DNA from 2 places in the Curtobacterium guangdongense genome. Region 2 is predicted to be linked to the other one. Evidence: predicted binding sites of a transcription regulator. Region 2 holds the regulator's gene; the other holds the start of a gene.
The links. Region 2 encodes HspR, which represses chaperone genes until heat shock. Its sites were predicted from a motif close to AAGTTGAGTCNNNNNGACTCAACTT; they were not measured.

Region 1 (3,399 bases), on a different contig from region 2:
ACTCGGACCCGATGTTCGACGTCATGATGACCACCGTGTTCCGGAAGTCCACGGTTCGACCCTGCCCGTCGGTCAGCCGGCCGTCGTCGAGCACCTGCAGGAGCAGGTTGAACACGTCCGGGTGCGCCTTCTCGACCTCGTCGAGCAGGACGACCGAGTACGGGTTCCGACGGACGCGCTCGGTGAGCTGCCCGGCCTCGTCGTAGCCGACGTACCCGGGAGGGGCGCCGACCAGTCGGGAGACGGTGTGCCGCTCGCCGAACTCGCTCATGTCGAAGCGGAGCATCGCCGACTCGTCGCCGAACAGCGACGCCGCGAGCGACTTCGCCAGCTCGGTCTTGCCGACACCGGTCGGCCCGAGGAACAGGAAGCTGCCCACCGGTCGGCGCGGGTCGCCCATGCCGGTCCGGTTGCGGCGGACCGCCGTGGCGATCGCGCGGACGGCGTCGTCCTGGCCGACGACGCGTTCGTGCAGCTCGGACTCGAGCGCGGCGAGCCGCGTCCGGTCACCCTGCGTCAGCCGGGTGGCCGGGATCCCGGTTGCGCGGCTCACCACCGCAGCGATGTCGGCTTCCGTGATCTCGCTGGTCACCGATTCCTGACGGGAGGCACGGCTGACGTCCGCCGACGAGGCGGCGGTGATCCGGGCCTCCAGTTCGACCGTCTGGTCGCGCAGGCGCGACGCCTCCTCGTACAGCTCCTCGGCCACCGCGCGGTCCTTGTCCGCCAGCAGCTCGGCGAGCTGGTCGCGGAGGGCCTCGACGTCGACGTCGCCGGAACGGGCGAGTCGACGGCGTGCGCCGGCCTGGTCGATGAGGTCGATGGCCTTGTCGGGGAGGTGCCGGTCGGTGACGTAGCGGTGCGACAGCTCGACCGCGGCGCGGAGGGCGTCGTCGGTGTACGTGACACCGTGGTGCTCGGCGTAGCGCGGGGCGAGGCCGGTCAGGATCGCGACGGCGTCCTCGACGCTCGGCTCCCCCACCGTGACGGGCTGGAAGCGACGCTCGAGTGCGGCGTCCTTCTCGATCCGCCGGTACTCGTTCAACGTCGTCGCGCCGACCATGTGCAGGTCGCCGCGGGCGAGCCGGGGCTTGAGGATGTTGCCGGCGTCCATCGAGCCGCCCTCGCCGCCACCACCGGCGCCGACGACGGTGTGGAGCTCGTCGACGAAGACGATGAGCTCGTCGGCGTGCGCCGCGATCTCGTCCATCGCCTTCGTGAGGCGCTCCTCGAAGTCGCCGCGGTAGCGGGTGCCGGAGAGCATGCCCGCGAGGTCGAGTGCCACGACACGCTTGCCGTGGAGCAGCGCCGGCACGTCGCCGTCGGCGATGCGCTGTGCGAGTCCCTCGACGATGGCGGTCTTGCCGACGCCGGGCTCGCCGATCAGCACGGGGTTGTTCTTGGTGCGACGGAGCAGGATCTCGACGGTCTGCTCGATCTCCTCCGCACGACCGATCACGGGGTCGATGCGTCCGTCACGAGCGCGCTCGGTCAGGTCGGTGCCGAACTGGTCGAGGGTCGGGGTGTCCGACTGCTCCTGCTGGTCCGCCTCGGTCGTTCCCGGCATGGGACGCCCCTCTCGAGCCGCCTCTGCGGCCTGTTGTGCGTAGGACTGCATGACCTGAGGGGTCACGCCGGCGCTCGCGAGGAGCTGGCCGGTGACGGTCTCCTGGTCCATCACGAGCGCGAAGAAGACGTGCTCGGGGTCGGTGTAGGTGCTGCCGAACCCGCGCGCGGCCTGCGTCGCCTCGACGAGGATGCGCTGCGCGGACGGGGTCAGCGCCGGGCGGCCGTCGACGCGGACGTCGGACGGGGCGGGGAGCCGCTGTTCGATCTCCTCGGCCAGGCGCTCGGGGTCGACGCCACCGGAGCGGATCACGGCGTCGAAGGGCTGGGTGCGGACGAGCACGTGCAGGATGTGCAGTGCGTCGATCTCGCGCTGCCCCTGCGCCACCGCGAACTCGGCGGTGTGCTGGAGCAGCTCGTGGGTGCGACGGCTGAGTAGTCGCGTGATGTCGACGGGGCGCCCCAGCGAACGGTAGCGCTGGGTGTCACCGTCGGTCTGCGCCGCGAGCAGGCGGGCGAGGAACTCGTCGAACGAGTCACTGCCGCCGGTCGGGCCGAACGTCTCTGGCAACGGGACCTCCTGGGAACTTGAGTGCCTTTGACTCAATGCAACGCAGGAGGGGCCGGGTCATTCCCGGTCGTGCGAGAAACTTGCGGCGACTCGACTCAGGTCCGGGTTCGCGTCCGGGCTCAGGTCCGGGCGATCGCCGCGGTGGTGGCCTCGGTGATCGCGAGCAGGTCGCTCGGGGCGATCTCGATGTCGAAGCCCCGACGGCCGCCGGACACGAAGATCGTCGGGTACTCGGATGCCGATTCGTCGAGCACGGTGCGGATCCGGGAGCGCTGGCCGACCGGGCTGATCCCGCCGACCACGTAACCGGTGCGCTTCTCGGCGAGGGCGGGGTCGGCGAGTGTGGCCTTCTTGCCCCCGACCGCTGCGGCGATGGCCTTGAGGTCGAGGCGGTTCGCGACCGGGACGATCGCGACCGCCAGGACACCGTCGACGGAGACGATCAGCGTCTTGAAGACCTGTTCCTCGCGGAGGCCGAGCGCGGCTGCCGCTTCCTCGCCGAAGTTCGTCGCGGTCTCGTGGTGCTCGTACACGTGCGGGGTGAACGGGACGCCTGCCCGCTCCAGCGCGAGCGTCGCAGGGGTGCTCGGGGATCCAACGCTCATGCCGTGATCCTCCCCCGTCCGGGACGCATGCCGTCGGCGGCACGCGGGGTTACGCTGAACGGACCATGGCCGTGATCGAGGTGCTCCTGCGCGCAGTCGCCGCGCTGCTCCTCGTCGACCCCGCGTCCGGCACGCCGTCGATGCTCGCGCTGGCCGCCCTGGGGATCGCAGCCGTCGCGGCGGCCGTGCTCGTCGCGCAGGTACTCGCGCTCGTGCTCGGTGTCCCGCTCGGTGCCGGCCCGCTCGCGCAGCGTCGACACGAGGACGTCGTCACACGCATCGGGTGGAGCCACCCCGACGCCGACGGACACGCACGCCCGAGGGCACCGGGGGTCGTCGCCGCGACCTGACACCGATCGACGGTGCCGGGTCGTCCGCCGACCTCACGTCACCTCACTCGATCGGAATCGTCATGGATCTCTCCACCCTGCCCGTCGTCGGCCCACTGCTGCACCTCGGTGCCGACCTGCTTGCCTCGCTCTCCGCAGAGCTCGCTCCCGTCGCCGGACCGCTCGCCGCCGCACTGGCCGTCGTGCTCCTCACGCTGGCCGTCCGCGCGGTGCTCGTCCCACTGTCCGTCTTGCAGGTCAGAGCCGAGCGCGACCGTCGTCGGCTCGCCCCGCAGATCGCCGCGCTGCGCAAGCGCCACGGGAAGGA
Region 2 (3,399 bases):
GCCCCCGCCGCTCTTGCAGCGCCCGGAACCGACGTGAGGACGGATGCGGCACCGGCGGAACGTGCTGCCCGCGCCCCTGCGACCAGCCTCGGGACGATGAAACTCGCGCTGTCCGGCTCAGCTGGGTACACCTACGTCCTGCCCACCGGGAACGGGACGACGTACTACGCCAGCGCAAGCAGCGCCGCTGCAGCGATCGCGGCGGCACCCCAGCTCGAGGTGCTGCGCCAGACGGACGGGACGTTCTCGTTCGTCAGCGGGAAGGCGTGCTTCGGCAACGCGATGGTGGCATCGACACCGATCTTCGGCGCGATCTGGCACGGCAACGCGGCTGCCTGCCGGGCCGGAACCGCATCGAACGCCTTCCGCTGGACCGTGGACGCCGGCGGCCATCTGCGCAACGGGCAGGCCGGCGACCTCTCCGGCGTCGCGACGTGGCAGACGTCGTGGAACGGCGGCACGCTGACCGTGCGCGCGCACTCCTTCGGCGCCGGTGGGCGGACCGCGCTCATCGGCGGCTACTCGAAGCTCCTCCCGGCGGAGAAGCTGACCGCCACGGTGACGTCAGTCGACCACACGGCGCGGACCGCCGTCGTCTCGGGGACCGCGACCGCGGGCGCCACCGTCACGGCGAACGGCCGCTCGACGACCGTCGGGTCGGAAGGCAAGTGAACCCTGACCGTCACCGGGCTCGACGGCGGGAACAACGACATCACAGTCGTGCAGCAACACCACGGCGCCGAGGTGGACCGCACGCGGGTGACGGCGAGCGTTCACCTCACGTCCGTCGCCGTCACGACCCAGAGCGTCGCCCCCGGCGCGCTCAGCACCGTCACCGGTACCGGCGAACGCGGCGCGACGTTCCGTGTCCTCGACCCTGCCGGCGGTGAGCTGGTCCCCGGCACCCGCACGGTCGGGCCCGACGGCGTCTGGACGTTCGACCTCTCGGTCCCCGAGGGCAGCTTCGGTGTCCGCTTCGCCCTCGAGCAGACCAAGAACGGCGTCACCGAGACCAGCAACGTGTTCGCGATCCCTGCAGACACCCACAACTGACCCGACACAGCTCCGGTGCACCCCGCATCGGTCCCACGAAAGGAACGTCCTCGATGAACACCAAGCACACCATCGGCCTCGTGACGGTCGCCTCGGCCGCGCTCGCCGCTGCACTGCTCGCCTCGCCCGCCTCAGCCGCACCGCTCAGCGCCGACGTGGTCTCACCCTCCATCAGCCACGCCGTCGACGACGCCACGAACGCGTTGTCGGTCACGCTGCTGCTGAACGACGATCGCACCGGTTTCGAGCTCACCGGCACGGGGACGGACGGCGCGACGATCCAGCTCCTGGACAGCGCGGGCGCCGTCGTCCAGTCCACTGTGGCCATCGACGGCTGGTGGGGTCTCCCCGGAGGTCGCCTCGACGGGTTCGGTGGGAGCATCACGATCCAGCAGCTCGTGGACGGCGTCGTGACCGACTCCAAGACGATCGACCTGCCCACGATCCCGCTGGAGCCCGTCCTCCCCTGACGGATCGCGACCGACGACGATGGCGGGCGCCTGCACGGCCCGCCATCGTCTCGTCGACATCTTCCGATCGGATCAGTGCGGCGGCCGCCACAACACGATCTGCGTGTTCCGCTGCGGCCGCGCCCCGGCCCGCAACGGCACCGCGCCACCGGTGGTGGTCGCCGCGAACACACGGGCACCCGGCCGGTTGATGAGCTGATCGGCCAACGCCGTCTCGAGTTCCCGCACCCGGTCACGCAACGCGCGGTTCTCGTTCTCGAGGTCGAGCACCCGCCGGATCCCCTCCAGCGACACCCCCTCGGAACCGAGGCGCGCGATCTCGCGCAACTGCGCGATGTCCCGCATCGAGTACCGACGCGATCCACCCCGGGTCCGCCCCGGCACGACCAGGCCGAGCCGGTCGTACTGCCGCAGCGTCTGCGGGTGCATCTCCGCCAGTTCCGCCGCGACCGCGATCGCGAAGACGGGCGAGTTCTCGTCCATGTCGGTCATCGAGTGCTCCTTCCGTCGTTCGCGTGGTCTGAAAACCAGACTGGAGGCTCGGGTCGGCTCCGTGACGGAGCCGCGCCGAGCCTCCAGGCTGGGTTGGGCACGCTAGCTGCGCGCCTTGGCGAGGAGGTCCTCGCGGGGATCTTCGTCCGGAAGCGCCGCGGCGAGTGCCTCGACCGCTTCCTTCGCCTTGTCCGACAGGTGCGACGGCACCGCGACCTGGACGGTGGCGAGCAGGTCGCCCGTCCCGTTCTTCGTCGCGACACCGCGTCCCTTGACGCGCAGGACGCGACCGGACGGCGTACCGGGCGCGACCCGGAGCTTCACCGGATCGCCACCGAGGGTGGGGACCTGGATCGTCGCCCCGAGCGCAGCCTCCACGAACGTCACGGGGACGTCCAGGCGGAGGTTCTGCCCGTCGCGCTCGAACACCGGGTGCTTGCGGACGTGCACGGTCACCACGAGGTCACCGGACTCGCCGCCGTCGGGCGACTGCTCGCCACGACCGCGGAGCCGGATCTTCTGGCCGTCCGCGACCCCCGCGGGGATGCGGACGTTGACCGGCCGACCGTTGCCCTGCGACAGCTTGACCGTGTCGCCGGTGATGGCCGTCGTGAAGTCGAGCGTCGTCGTCGCCGTGACGTCGCGCCCCTTCGTCGGACCACCGAAGCCGCGGTACCCGCCGGAGGGCTGGCCGAAGCCGCCTCCGGCGCCGCCGCCGAACATGCCGCCGAGGATGTCCTCGAAGCCACCGCCGCCACCCTGGCCGAAGCGGACGCGCTGTCCGCCACCGCCCTGCTGGCCGAACATCCCGCCGAAGACGTCCTCGAAGCCGCCCTGGCCCCCGCCGCCCGCCGTGAAGCGAGCGCCGGAGCCCATGGCGCGGACCTGGTCGTACTCGGCCCGCTGCTCCTTGTCGGAGAGCACCGAGTAGGCCTCGCTGATCTCCTTGAAGCGGTTCTCGGCGGCGGTGTCACCCGGGTTGGAGTCCGGGTGGAACTGCCGCGCGAGCTTCCGGTAGGTCTTCTTGAGCTCGGCTTCCGACGCGTCCTTCGACACACCGAGGACCTTGTAGAAGTCCTTGTCGAACCAGTCCTGACTGGCCACTGCTCACCTACCTTCTTCTGTCGTCGCCACGGAGTGCCCGGCTCAGGCCGGGACCGCCACCGCGACCTTGGCCGCACGGAGGACACGCTCCCCGAGCTTGTAGCCCGGTTCGACGACGTCCGCCACGGTCTGGCCGGTGGCACCGGGAGTCGGCAGCTGCACGATCGCCTCGTGGATGTTCGGGTCGAAGGACTCGCCCTTCTCGCCGATCTGCACGAGCTTGAACTTCTCGAAGCCACCCCGGATCTTCTGGCCGATGACCTGCATGGGGCCCTCGGCG

Region 1: a site for HspR is predicted at 2,152-2,176, ahead of ACO0E1_RS09050 (ATP-dependent Clp protease ATP-binding subunit). Genes of this name have one in related genera too.

Annotation. Positions count from the first base shown of each region.
Region 1 covers NZ_JBMPIT010000005.1:105,943-109,341, reverse strand. Annotated here, with positions in the region: gene ACO0E1_RS09050 (ATP-dependent Clp protease ATP-binding subunit) at 1-2,137, opposite strand, end outside; gene ybaK (Cys-tRNA(Pro) deacylase) at 2,257-2,742, opposite strand; gene ACO0E1_RS09040 (DUF6412 domain-containing protein) at 2,808-3,092, shown strand; gene ACO0E1_RS09035 (YidC/Oxa1 family membrane protein insertase) at 3,155-3,399, shown strand, end outside.
Region 2 covers NZ_JBMPIT010000003.1:258,948-262,346, forward strand. Annotated here, with positions in the region: gene ACO0E1_RS05830 (hypothetical protein) at 1-672, shown strand, start outside; gene ACO0E1_RS05835 (Ig-like domain-containing protein) at 721-1,053, shown strand; gene ACO0E1_RS05840 (hypothetical protein) at 1,107-1,523, shown strand; gene ACO0E1_RS05845 (heat shock protein transcriptional repressor HspR) at 1,596-2,006, opposite strand; gene ACO0E1_RS05850 (DnaJ C-terminal domain-containing protein) at 2,118-3,119, opposite strand; gene ACO0E1_RS05855 (nucleotide exchange factor GrpE) at 3,162-3,399, opposite strand, start outside.